2 regions of the Lysinibacillus sp. NPDC097287 genome follow, and region 1 is predicted to be linked to the other one. Evidence: a T-box and tRNA genes for the amino acid it is inferred to sense, from the RefSeq annotation. Region 1 holds a T-box; the other holds one or more tRNA genes.
What was found. A T-box is a leader RNA that pairs with one kind of tRNA and senses whether it is charged. The one in region 1 lies ahead of ACIQ2D_RS15845 (valine--tRNA ligase), so its partner is inferred to be a tRNA-Val.
Positions count from the first base shown of each region.

Region 2: it encodes a tRNA-Val, which carries the amino acid that the T-box ahead of ACIQ2D_RS15845 (valine--tRNA ligase) is inferred to sense. The anticodon was not compared.

Region 1 covers NZ_JBIWCX010000012.1:11,428-18,266, reverse strand. The annotation lists gene ACIQ2D_RS15845 (valine--tRNA ligase) at 1-1,977, opposite strand, end outside; T-box leader at 2,023-2,283, opposite strand; gene ACIQ2D_RS15840 (valyl-tRNA synthetase) at 2,549-3,181, opposite strand; gene ACIQ2D_RS15835 (SRPBCC family protein) at 3,270-3,716, opposite strand; gene ACIQ2D_RS15830 (TlpA family protein disulfide reductase) at 4,103-4,645, opposite strand; gene hemL (glutamate-1-semialdehyde 2,1-aminomutase) at 4,961-6,253, opposite strand; gene hemB (porphobilinogen synthase) at 6,254-6,839, opposite strand, start outside.
Region 2 covers NZ_JBIWCX010000007.1:6,752-13,590, forward strand. The annotation lists gene ACIQ2D_RS11310 (branched-chain amino acid ABC transporter permease) at 1-705, shown strand, start outside; gene ACIQ2D_RS11315 (ABC transporter substrate-binding protein) at 764-2,008, shown strand; gene ACIQ2D_RS11320 (ABC transporter ATP-binding protein) at 2,085-2,876, shown strand; tRNA gene ACIQ2D_RS11325 (tRNA-Glu) at 3,131-3,205, shown strand; tRNA gene ACIQ2D_RS11330 (tRNA-Val) at 3,281-3,356, shown strand; tRNA gene ACIQ2D_RS11335 (tRNA-Tyr) at 3,372-3,455, shown strand; tRNA gene ACIQ2D_RS11340 (tRNA-Gln) at 3,473-3,547, shown strand; tRNA gene ACIQ2D_RS11345 (tRNA-Lys) at 3,559-3,631, shown strand; gene rocF (arginase) at 3,922-4,827, shown strand; gene sigW (RNA polymerase sigma factor SigW) at 4,961-5,524, shown strand; gene ACIQ2D_RS11360 (zf-HC2 domain-containing protein) at 5,538-6,164, shown strand; gene cdaA (diadenylate cyclase CdaA) at 6,315-6,839, shown strand, end outside.

The DNA.
Region 1 (6,839 bases):
ATTCATTGGTAATTTCGCCATTTCGATATACCAAGAACAGAAATCATCCCAAATGAAGTTATATAGCTCACGGCCCACTTCACCGAACTCATAACGTTCAGCAAGTGAAGTAACACGTTCGATTGTTTCATTAAGACGAGTTAAAATCCATTTATCTGCTACTGATTTTTCACCAGTTAAATCGATTTCATCATATGTCATGCCGTCCATGTTCATTAATGCAAAACGAGAGGCATTCCAAATTTTATTGGCAAAGTTCCATACCGATTCTACTTTTTCAGTTGTGTAGCGTAAATCTTGACCAGGTGATGAGCCTGTTGCTAAGAAGTAACGCAGTGAGTCAGCACCGTATTGTTCGATAACATCCATTGGATCTACACCGTTACCAAGTGATTTACTCATTTTACGTCCTTCGCCATCACGTACTAAACCGTGAATTAATACATCTTTGAATGGACGTTCGCCCGTAAATTCAAGCCCTTGGAAAATCATACGAGACACCCAGAAGAAAATAATGTCATACCCAGTTACAAGTGTGCTTGTTGGGTAATAACGTTTGAATTCTTCACTTGCTTCATCTGGCCAACCCATTGTTGAAAATGGCCATAACGCAGATGAGAACCAAGTATCCAGAACATCTTCATCTTGCGTCCAGTTTTCAGCGTCAGCTGGTGCATCTTTTCCAACATAAATTTCACCTGTTTCGTTGTGATACCAAGCTGGAATTTGGTGACCCCACCATAATTGACGAGAAATACACCAGTCGCGAATGTTTTCCATCCAACGAGAATAAGTGTTTTCAAAACGAGACGGTACAAAGTTTACTTTGCCTTCCTCATCTTTTTGAAGTTCAAGAGAGGCATCTGCAAGTGGCTGCATTTTTACGAACCATTGTGCTGACAGATAAGGTTCCACTACTGCGTCAGTACGTTCAGAGTGACCTACAGAGTGCATATGCTCTTCGATTTTAATTAACACGCCTGCTTCTTGTAAATCAGCAACGATTTGTTTTCGGCATTCAAAACGATCCATACCGTTGTATTTGCCAGCAAGTTCATTCATTGTACCGTCTTCGTTCATTACTAAAATACGCTCTAAATTATGACGGTTACCAACTTCAAAGTCGTTCGGGTCATGCGCTGGCGTCATTTTTACAACACCAGTACCGAATTCCATGTCTACATATTCATCAGCAACAATTGGAATTTCACGGCCAACGATCGGTAAAATAATTGTTTTACCAATTAAGTCTTGATAACGTTCATCTTTCGGGTGAACAGCCACACCAGAGTCACCAAGCATTGTTTCAGGACGTGTTGTAGCTACTTCTACGTATCCTGAACCATCTGCTAGTGGGTACTTCATGTGATAGAATGCACCTTGAACATCTTTATAAATTACTTCGATATCAGAAAGAGCCGTTTTTGCAGCAGGATCCCAGTTAATAATACGTTCCCCACGATAGATTAAACCTTTTTCATAAAGTTTAACGAAAACTGTTTTTACTGCATCTGAAAGACCTTCATCTAAAGTGAAACGTTCACGAGAGTAATCAAGGCCAAGACCTAGCTTCGCCCATTGCTCACGAATATGACCAGCATACTCTTCTTTCCATTCCATTGTTTTTTCCAGGAATTTTTCGCGCCCTAGATCATAACGTGAAATATTATCTTCACGAAGTTTTGCTTCTACTTTTGCTTGTGTTGCAATACCCGCATGGTCCATACCTGGTAACCAAAGCGCATCATATCCTTGCATACGTTTCATACGGATTAAAATATCTTGTAAAGTTGTATCCCACGCGTGACCAAGGTGTAATTTTCCTGTTACGTTCGGTGGTGGAATAACGATTGAATATGGTTCTTTTCCACTCTCAGGTTTCGCTTCGAAAAACTTACCTTGCAGCCACCATTCATAACGACCTGTTTCAATCGACTGTGGATCATACTTTGTTGGCATTGAAATGTTTTCTGTCATGTTTGTTCCTCCTATTTTGGACAAATAAAAAACTCCTAGCGTCTACAAAAGGACGAAGGAGTTTTAAGTTCGCGGTACCACCTTTAATTCCGAGTTGGTTGACAGTCAAGTGCCTACAAATGCACCTAAACAAAACCGATTCTCGGCTCTCAATTCGATAACGGTGTTTAACCGGCTTTAACTACTGTTAGTTCACTAAAGCTGCTCTTGGGCTACCTTCAATTGTGCACAAATGGAAACTTTGCAGCTACCGTTTCCTCTCTATAAATGCGCGGGCAATTTACTCTTCCCTTTCCATGCATCGCTATTTAACTTCCCACATTGTACCGCAATAGCACGCATTTTTTCAAGTAGTTTAGATATTTTCGACTAGTAGCTTAGAAAGGAAGTGAAATTTTATATGCGACGTAAATACAATCCCTGGTTTTTACCACCTTGGCTACGACAAATTCGTTTTTACTGTCGAACAATCATTTTACCAATTTGCGCCTTCCAATTTGTACGTGTCATAATCATTCCAACTACTGGAGATTTTATAATCTTATTATTATTGATACTTCTTTTCTATTTACTAATGAACGACATTATTTGACGGGCGTACTTTCAACAATGTGTAATTTTCTTCCAAATCCCAAATCATTGATGGTGCCTCCTGCTGCCATGAGCTAGACTCCCGAATAACAATTTGGCTCGCAGATTCTTTCGCCAGCACAACTTGTTCTTCAACTGCTAGCACAACTTCTTCCGCAACAGGTACGGGCGGTGCCTCAACAACATGTGCAACTGCTATTACTTGCTCAGTCTCGCTAAATGTACTCGCTATCGTCCATTCTAGCTGACACGTTTGGTTATTTAGAGAAGGTCGAATGTCTTTCACCATTAAACTATCAATAGATGCATCTTTCGGTAAATCAACATGTAATGGCACCGCATATTCAAAATATCCGGTATCTCCTTGAAGATCAAGTGCATCTATTTTCACCAAATCATCCGAATCCACCATGGCATGTTCTTCTTGGAAATCAAAACGCACATGTGCTGTCACATGATAAATACCAATTAACCGCAATGAATCCTCTAGTTGCTGAGCCTGCCACTGGGGCGTAATTTGTACAGAAGCAATTTCCGTAGGGCAACCATATCCAGGAAAACAAAAAGTCTCACTCATATTCCAAGTTTTATGTTCGATAATATTCCCTCCCATGCATTATATGTTGCTTTAATGAGGGGTATGACAGCTAAAAAGGAGGTGTCTCATGGTTTGAGACACCTCCTTTTTCACGTTGGCGTAATTATGCGTGTAATGCTTTAATTTTATTTGCTACGCGATCAGTTAACATTTGTGTTGCTTTTGGCACGATTGGCTTAAAGATCGGATTTAATATAGGACCAGCTAAGCCCCCTGCATTCACTTCTAAATAGCCTGTCATACGAGTATTGTTTTCATCAATACTTTCTGCTAAGAAATAGCCATTACCTGTGAAATTATCAGAAATTCCTTTTAAGTTGAATGTTACTTTAGATGGTGCAGACCATTCTAAAATATCAATTTCTACTTCTACCGTTTTTTTCAATACACCGACATTACCTTTAAATGTCCATGTAGACTGTTTGTCATTAATCATCGTATGCGCGTTATAACCTGGGACAAGCTTCGCCCATTTCTCCATATCGCTAACGAAATCCCATACGTTTTCAATCGTTACGGGTACTTCTACTATATGTGTGCCTGTTGCCATATCAATTCACTACTTTCTTTTATGAATAGCTATATTATAAACGATTTTGCTTACAAAATGCTTATGAGAATAGTAGTATTTATGTCGAATAAAATTTGGCAGACAGGATCTGAAACATACAAAAATATTAAAGAAGTACCAGTAGAACTCTAAAAAAATTCTTAGTGAAGACAATTATTAAACATAAAACATGACTGTAGCCCATTCTGCTTCCAAAAATAGTAGGCATGTTAAATAACTATTTTCCCTATTACTGTTAAAATTAAACGAACAACTTATCTAAATCGTTTCAAATAAATTTAAAAAACGTCGAACTTTTATCGTCCAACGTTTTGAGTGAAAAGCCATTTAATTATGTATCTCAAATAATAAGCATCGTAATTCTCTTAAAGCTGTGACACCAATTCATTCAACTCATCTTGGTTAACTTCACCCTGAACCCTGTATTGAACAACCCCATCTGTATCGATAATTATTGTTGTAGGATAGCCCATAATTTCAAATGATTTTAGTAAAAGACCTTTCTCATCTAAGAAAATAGGGAACTTAATATTATATTGATCCGCAAATTTTTCCACAGATTCAACACCTTTTTCTTTTGAAGTCATATTGATCGCGAGGAATTCCACATTCTTCGGTTTTTTCTTATAAAATTCATTTAAGTCAGGAGCCTCATTTATACAAGGTCCACACCACGATGCCCAAAAGTTCAAAACAAGAATTTTACCTTTATAATCCTCCAATGTGGTTTCAGATTTATCGAAGCGAACGAGTTTAGTTTCATATGCTATTTGCTCTGTTCCGTCTTCTTTTTTAATCAGAGCGTTAAATGTTTGGTCATTTGCAAACTCATTTTTCACGACAATCCCTATTAAAGTGACAATTAGTACAAGCGAAATGATTAAACCCATCTTTTTTTTAGCCGTCATAACCCACTCCTTTATTCTATATTTTAGTATAAATAGACATCATTGTATAAACATAACAATACTATTCTTTACACAATATAGAAAGATAAATTAAGGGAAAATTAGGTTAATCTCCAAAAGTAGGGAATTTTATTTACTTAAAGAACTTATTGATTTTAAAATGCGTGTTGATTGGAGTGAAGGCTGGACGCCCCCCGGAAAGCGCCCAGCCGGAACGGAAATCAACCTCAAGTTATGGTGATGAGCCGAGTTATTAACAACTTTAAAAAAAGATAAAAGCCACCCAAAATGGATGGCTTTCAAACTATAGATATATTAGCGTGCTAATTGGGCAAATACTTTATGGAATGCTTCCACTGTTTGCGCAATATGTTCTTCTGTATGTGCTGTTGAGATGAATAACCCTTCAAATTGTGAAGGAGGTAGGAAAATACCTTCTTCCGCCATTAAACGGAAATATTCAGCAAACAATTGTAGGTCAGAAGTTTTTGCAGAAGCAAAGTCGATAACATCTTCATTTGTGAAGAAGAAGCCAATCATTGAGCCTGCACGGTTAACTGTATGCGGAATATTATATTTCGTTGCTGCGGCACGGAAACCTTCTTCTAATTGGTCGCCTAGTTTTTTGAAGTAATCATAAGTGCCTACATCTAAACGAGATAATGTTTCATAACCTGCTGTCATGGCAAGTGGATTGCCTGATAGTGTACCCGCTTGGTAAATAGGACCTGCTGGCGCAACTTGCTCCATGATTTCTTTTTTACCTGCGAATGCACCTACTGGCAGTCCACCACCGATTACTTTACCTAAACAAGTCATGTCTGGCTCGATACCGAAATAGCCTTGTGCACAACCGTAATCTACACGGAATCCTGTCATCACTTCATCAAAGATTAAAATCGTTCCATGTTCTTTTGTTAAGTCGCGTAAGCCTTGTAAAAATTCTGGTAGTGGTGGTACAACACCCATATTCCCAGCAACTGGCTCAACGATAACTGCAGCAAGTTCTGAACCGAAGCTTTCAAATACAGCTTTAGCAGACGTTAGATCGTTGTATGCTACTGTTAGCGTATTTTTCGCGATATCTGCAGGTACTCCCGGGCTATCTGGTAAACCAAGTGTTGCAACACCTGATCCTGCCTTGATAAGCAGAGAATCCCCATGACCGTGGTAAGAACCTTCGAATTTTAAAATTTTATCGCGACCTGTAACACCACGTGCAACACGAAGTGCTGACATCGTCGCTTCCGTGCCTGAAGATACGAAACGAATCATATCCATGGCAGGCAGACGGTCTAATACTAATTTAGCTAAGCGATTTTCAGTATAGCTTGGTGCACCGAATGATGAACCCTTTGCCGCTGTTTCAGCAATAGCTTGTACAACCTCTGGGTGCGTATGACCTAGAATAAGTGGACCCCATGATAATACATAGTCGATATATTCATTGCCATCAATATCTTTAATGATTGCACCTTTACCAGATTCCATGAAGATTGGGTCCATATTTACTGATTTGAATGCACGTACTGGACTACTAACACCACCAGGCATTAGATTTACCGCTTCAGCATATGCTTGTTTTGATTTTTCGTAAGAACGAGCCATTTATTTCTCCTCCAACCAGCGTGCTGCATCTTTTGCATGATACGTAATGATTAAATCTGAACCTGCACGTTTCATACCTAGTAATGTTTCAAGCACAACTTTTTTCTCATCAATCCAGCCGTTAATTGCAGCTGCTTTTACCATTGCATACTCACCTGATACGTTGTAAGCAACGATTGGTAATGTGAAGTTATTTTTAACATCACGAATAATATCTAGGTAGCTAAGAGCAGGCTTAACGATTAAGAAGTCAGCACCTTCAGCTACATCAGATTCTGCTTCACGGAAAGCTTCTAGACGATTTGATGGGTCCATTTGGTACGATTGACGATCGCCAAATTGAGGTGCGCCATCAGCAGCATCACGGAACGGTCCATAATAGCTTGAAGCGTATTTTACTGCATAAGACATAATTGGGATATGTTCAAAGCCAGCTGCATCTAATCCTGCACGAATAGCGGTAACAAAGCCATCCATCATATTCGACGGCGCAATAATATCAGCACCAGCTTGTGCTTGAGATACTGCTGTACGCGCAAGCAAATCTAATGAAGGGTCATTTAAAATTTGCTCTCCTTCAATGACA
Region 2 (6,839 bases), on a different contig from region 1:
TTATTCGGTATTCCGTCACTACGTTTAAAAGGCTTGTATTTAGCCATTGCGACGTTAGCTGCACAGATTATTATTCTATTTGTCATTAGTAGATGGACAAGTGTAACTGGTGGAACTTCAGGTATGACACTAAGTCGTCCAGAGATAGGGTCATTCGCTTTAACGAGTAACACTTCGTACTTCTATTTGAGCATTATTGTGTTAATTCTCACAATTTTATATGCAACGAATTTATTAAGAACGCGTGTAGGACGAGCTTTCTTAGCTGTTCGAGATCGTGATATTGCAGCACAAATTATGGGGATCAACTTATTCCAATATAAGGTTATGGCCTTTGCTATTAGTTCTTTCTTCGTTGGGATTTCTGGTGCCTTATTAGCACATTACACAATGATTGTTAGTCCAGAGCTTTACGACTTCCATGTATCAATCGAATACTTGGCGATGGTTTTAATTGGGGGCCTCGGTAGTGTGTTTGGCTCTATTTTAGGGGCGGTATTTATTACACTATTGCCTGTTGGATTAAGTACGATGGTTGATATATTAACGGTATACATGCCAGATTTGTATCAAATTTTATCGGCTTTCAAAGAGTTTGTATTCGGTTTCGTCATTATTCTGTTTTTAATTTTTGAACCAGGTGGTCTAGCTCATATTTGGTTAAATATGAAGAAGTACTTTAAGTTATGGCCGTTCTCTTACTAAAAAGAATTGACTGGGGAAAAATTAATAATAATTAAAACAAAATCAAGGGGGAGTTAGTTTGAAAAACAAAAAGTTCTTGTGGGCATTAATGGGGATTATGATGCTATTAGTATTAGCTGCATGTTCAGGAGATGGTTCAGAGGAAAGTTCTTCAGAAGGTTCTAAAGCAGAATCTCCAGGTGGAGGTGACCCGAACAACCGTACAGTAGTTATTGGTGGGATATATGATATTACTGGAGGAACTGGTGATGTAGGTACTCCTTATGCTGAAGGGGAAAAAGCATACTTTGAGCATTTAGAGGCAAAGGGTGGCATTGAAGGGTTAAACCTTCATTTAGTAGGTAAAGACTATGCATACAAAATTCCAGAAGCACAAAAAATTTATCAAGAATTACGTGATAAAGAAAAAGTAGCAGCAGTATTAGGTTGGGGAACGGGTGATACAGAGGCATTACGTCAGCAAATTGGAACTGATGAACTTCCATACTTCTCTGCGTCTTTCTCTGAAAACTTAAAAGATATCAAAACAAGTCCATATAACTTCTTAATCGCGGCTTCATATTCAGATCAAGGTCGTACAATTTTACAATGGATTAAGGAAAATCATAAAGGAGAAAACCCAACTGTAGCGTTATTATACAATGATAGTGCATTTGGTCGTTCACCAGTTGAAGATATTAAAAAATATGGTAAAGAAATTGGTGTCGAAGTAGTAGACGAGCAAGTAATCGATGTAAAAGCAACTGAGGCGCAATCTCAATTATTAAATATGAAAAAGAAAAAACCTGACTATGCGATTATCAATCAAACTTGGGGAGCGACTGCAACAATTTTACGTGATGCAAAAACTTTAGACATTGATACTCAATTTATCGGACTAAATTGGGCATCTGGTGAAGGCGTAATTGATATTGCAACTGCGGATATTGCAGAAGGATACATGGGTATTTTATCTCACGCATTCCCATACGAAGATTTACCAGGTATGGTTGAAGTTAAAGAATACTTAGAGTCAAAAGGAAAAACTATCGACGATATCAACCAAAAGTTCATTCAGGGTTGGACTGCAGCAAAAATTATGGTAGAAGGTGTGAAAATCGCATCTGAGAAAAATCCAGAAGGCGATATTACAGGTGCACAAATTCGCGAAGGTCTTGAAACTTTAAATAACTTTGATTTAGGTGGATTAGCTGCACCTTTAACGTTTACTGCTGATAATCATGCAGGTACAGAGCAAACACGTCTTGGTATTGTAAAAGACGGTAAGTGGGAGCAACTTACAGAGTACAGAAGCTATAAATAAGTGATATGAATAAACAGTAGACAAGCTCCTTGAAATTAGGAGCTTTGTCTTTATTGCAAGGAAAAGGGGGACTTCTATGCTTCAGGTAAATAATGTGGAAGCGGTATATTCGAAGATTATTTTGGCTTTAAAGGGGATGTCCCTTCATGTTCCTGAAGGGAAAATTGTAGCGTTGTTGGGCAGTAACGGGGCTGGGAAATCAACAACATTAAAGGCGATTTCTGGACTACTTTCTGGAGACGGTGGGCAAATTACGGATGGTACAATTGAGTTTCAAGGCAAAAAAATTAATGGTATTACACCTGATGTGCTTGTGAAGAATGGAATTTTCTTAAGTATAGAAGGTAGACGTGTGTTTAAAGATCTAACGGTTGAGGAAAATTTAATTGCTGGGGCATATACACGTAAAGACCGTTCAAACATTAAAGGGGATATTGAGAAAATTTATGGTTATTTCCCTAAGCTTCGAGCATTAGCGCCAAGAAAAGCAGGTTTCCTTTCAGGCGGAGAGCAACAAATGTTAGCGATTGGTCGTGGCATTATGGCCAAGCCGAAATTGCTGTTACTAGATGAACCTTCACTGGGGATTGCCCCATTACTTGTAAAAGAAATTTTCCAAAATATAAAAAAGATTAATCAAGAGGAAGGTACCTCTATATTAGTTGTAGAGCAAAATGCCAATGTTGCATTATCTATTGCTGATTATGGTTATATTATGGAAAGTGGACGAGTTGTCATGCAAGGTGATCCTGCAACACTATTGTCGGACAAAGACATTAGTGAGCATTATTTAGGGATAGGAAAAGAAGGCGAAAAGAATTATAAAGAAGGAAAAATATTCAGACGTCGCCAAAGGATTGTCTGGTAATACTATTCATTTGCCAGTTTCAAAAATTTTAATTAGGCTGCTTATGACCAGATTTGAGTGGTGTTAAGTAGTCTAGTTTTTGAGTTTTTTCTAAAAAGATGATACAAAAAAATTACATTATATATGAAGGAAAGCTTGAAATATTCCACATAAAAAGTTTTTTTGAAAAAACTTTGTAAAAAGGGTTGCATTAATAAAAAAAAGCTGATAATATAAGTCTTGTCCTGTTAAAGACAACGAATAATTAAACAACCGGCCCCTTGGTCAAGCGGTTAAGACACCGCCCTTTCACGGCGGTAACACGGGTTCGAATCCCGTAGGGGTCACCAATTTTTCTTAGCATTGTAGTAATGCGAAGGCCTAAAAGAATAAATAAACTGTTAAGAAATAACACCCGTTTTTATGGAGGATTAGCTCAGCTGGGAGAGCATCTGCCTTACAAGCAGAGGGTCGGCGGTTCGAGCCCGTCATCCTCCACCATATAGTGTTTATTTCGGAGGGGTAGCGAAGTGGCTAAACGCGGCGGACTGTAAATCCGCTCCTTAGGGTTCGGCGGTTCGAATCCGTCCCCCTCCACCAGTTTTATTTTGAATGTTTGGGGTATAGCCAAGCGGTAAGGCAACGGATTTTGATTCCGTCATGCCCTGGTTCGAATCCAGGTACCCCAGCCATTTTCTTTTATGAGCCATTAGCTCAGTTGGTAGAGCATCTGACTTTTAATCAGAGGGTCGAAGGTTCGAGTCCTTCATGGCTCACTTTTCTATAAAATATTCAAAAGTGTATCATTAACTACAAAATTTTCATCTCTTACTGAATTCAGTAAGAGATTTTTTTATTTTCTCTCAGTGTAAATCTCTTGTTAGCCCCACACCATATACTGGTATGGTGTGGGCTGAAACCTTGGATTAAAGTAGTGGGGATATTATTTGTACCTTTATAGTGTGTATTAGCACCTTGTTGTATAAAAATTCAGAAAAATGATAGGTTGAGCCAAGTGTCTTGTAGGCTTTACAATAGTCGTACAACACGAAGGGGGTATAGAATGGTGAATAAAAAAACTATCTCTATTATTGGTGTACCTACAGATTATGGGCAGGCACGACGTGGAGTTGATATGGGGCCGAGTGCAATTCGTTATGCGGGTGTTGTGGAACGTCTTGAGGCAATTGGTCATACGGTGCAAGACCAAGGTGATATTCGTGTTAGCCAGAAGCGGGAACATGCACAAATTGATATGAGGTTATTAAATTTAGAGGAAGTCCTTGATGTGAATACGTCTTTAGCAAACCGCGTACATGAAGCTGTAACTGAAAAGCAATTTCCCCTAGTATTTGGTGGTGACCATAGTATAGCGATTGGCACGCTTGCCGGGCTTGGTGAGCATTATAAAAATTTAGGGGTTATATGGTTCGATGCACATGCGGATTTAAATACGCCGGATACAACGCCTTCTGGCAATATTCATGGGATGCCGCTTGCTGTCAGTATTGGTATTGGGCATGAACGTCTTGTGCAAATTCGTAAATATGCACCGAAAATTAAGCCTGAAAATGTCATTATTATTGGGGCGCGCTCTGTGGATCCTGGGGAACGGGAGCTTATTCATGAACAAGGTATTAAAGTGTATACAATGCATGAAATAGATCGTCTTGGGATGACGCGGGTAATGGAGGAGGTACTTTCCTATTTGAAAGGTCTTCCAGTAGACGGCTTACACTTGTCCCTTGACCTAGACGGACTTGATCCATTGTATACACCTGGTGTTGGAACGCCAGTGCCTGGTGGTATGACCTATAGAGAAGGTCATTTGGCTATGGAGATGCTACAAGAGTCAGGCATGTTGACATCAGCTGAATTTGTAGAAGTAAACCCAATTTTAGATGAGAAAAATAAAACAGCCGATGTAGCGGTAGCGCTTATGGGATCCCTATTCGGGGAGACACTAGTTTGAAGAAAATTGTAAGAAATTTGCTTTCGTCATCATACTACGAAAATCTTTTGTTATAATTATAATTAGAATGAAACTTTTCTTAACGTTAAGTCGTATAGTATAAGACAGTTGTAAAGGTGGAGAAGTCAACACAATGGATGCGTTAGTAAACAAGAGAATAAAACAAGTGCTAAAAGGCGATCAAAACGCATTTGCCGATATTGTGAGTCTCTATCAGCACAAACTGTACCAAGTATGCTATCGTATGCTAGGCAATAAACAAGAGGCCGAGGATATAGCGCAAGAAGCGTTCGTCCGTGCATATATGAATTTGCATACTTTTGACCAAAAAAGAAAATTTTCGACGTGGCTGTATCGTATAGCGACGAATCTTTGCATTGATCGAATTCGGAAGAAAAAGCCGGATTATTATTTAGATGCGGAGGTTGCCGGTACGGAAGGGCTTGATATGTATTCACAAATCGCTGCAGAGGACCAGTTGCCAGAGGAAACGCTTGAACAAATGGAATTACAAGAGCGTATTCAATATGAAATAGGTCGTTTACCCGATAAATATCGCTCAGTTATAGTATTGAAATATATCGAAGAATTATCGTTGCAAGAAATTAGTGAAATTTTGGATATGCCTCTTGGAACGGTGAAAACGAGAATTCACCGTGGACGTGAAGCATTACGAAAGCAATTAAATAATCTGTAGGAGGGGAAGCGTCATGAATATTTGTCCAGAGCATATTATAGAATATATGCACGATTATTTAGACGGTGACATTAGTCGTGAACATGAGCAAGAGTTAAAGCAGCATTTGCATACGTGCAACGAGTGCAAACAACTTATGCATGAATTGAGTGAAACAATCGCCTTTGTGAAGAGTGCTTCCCATATTACAGCACCTCCGCATTTTGAATCCACAGTGATGGCTCGATTACCGAAACCGAAAAACCGTGTTGGTATGCAAAAATGGATTCGCCGCCATCCGTTATTCGTAGCAGCAGCTGTATTTTGCTTATTCATGAGTGCCACTTTACTCGGAAGCTTTAGAGATGACCAACATTTTTCTGTTACAAAACAGCCGAATTTAGTAGTTGAAGGTCAAACCGTTATTGTGCCAAAAGGTGAAATTGTAAAGGGTGATATAGTTGTAAAAAATGGAGATTTAGTAGTTGAAGGTGAAGTAGATGGCGATGTAACGGTCATTAATGGTCAATATATGGCGTCATCAGCTGTTGTTTCTGGCCAGATCGAAGAAATCGACCAAGCCTTTGAATGGCTATGGTATACAATCAAAAACTCTGTCAAAGATGCGTGGACATTCGCGGATGAAGAGGAAACTAAATAATACTTTGGTACGTCCTACATGGTAGTGCGTATGAGAGGTTGGTAAAGTCTACTCTTTTGGGTGGACTTTTTTCTTGAAAAAAGTTACATTTGTTAAGAATATGCTATACTTAAAGTGTATGGATTCGTAATGAAAAGTGGGGGATGCCACGTGGAAATTTTCGAGCAATTCACGGATTTAACGCCAGTGAATATTGTTATTAACGTTTTTGATGTACTGCTAGTTTGGTACGTTATTTATAAAGTTTTAACCCTCATTAAAGGTACGAAAGCCGTCCAATTATTAAAAGGGATTTTCGTTATTATTATTGCACGCATCGTAACAGATTTTTTAGAGTTACAGACATTAGGTTGGATGCTAGAGCAAGTGATTACGTATGGTTTTTTAGCGATTATTATTATTTTCCAACCAGAAATTCGTCGAGGTCTAGAACAAATTGGACGGGGGAAACTATTCCAACGTTCAAATAGTCAGGAAGAAGAAGAAGAAACAAGGCTAATTGAAGCGATGAAAAAATCCGTGAGCTATATGGCGAAGCGTCGCATTGGTGCACTTATTTCCATTGAAAAGGAAACCGGTTTGAATGAATATATCGAAACAGGTATCGGTTTAAATGCTGATATTACCTCTGAATTACTCATCAACATTTTCATTCCTAATACGCCACTTCATGAT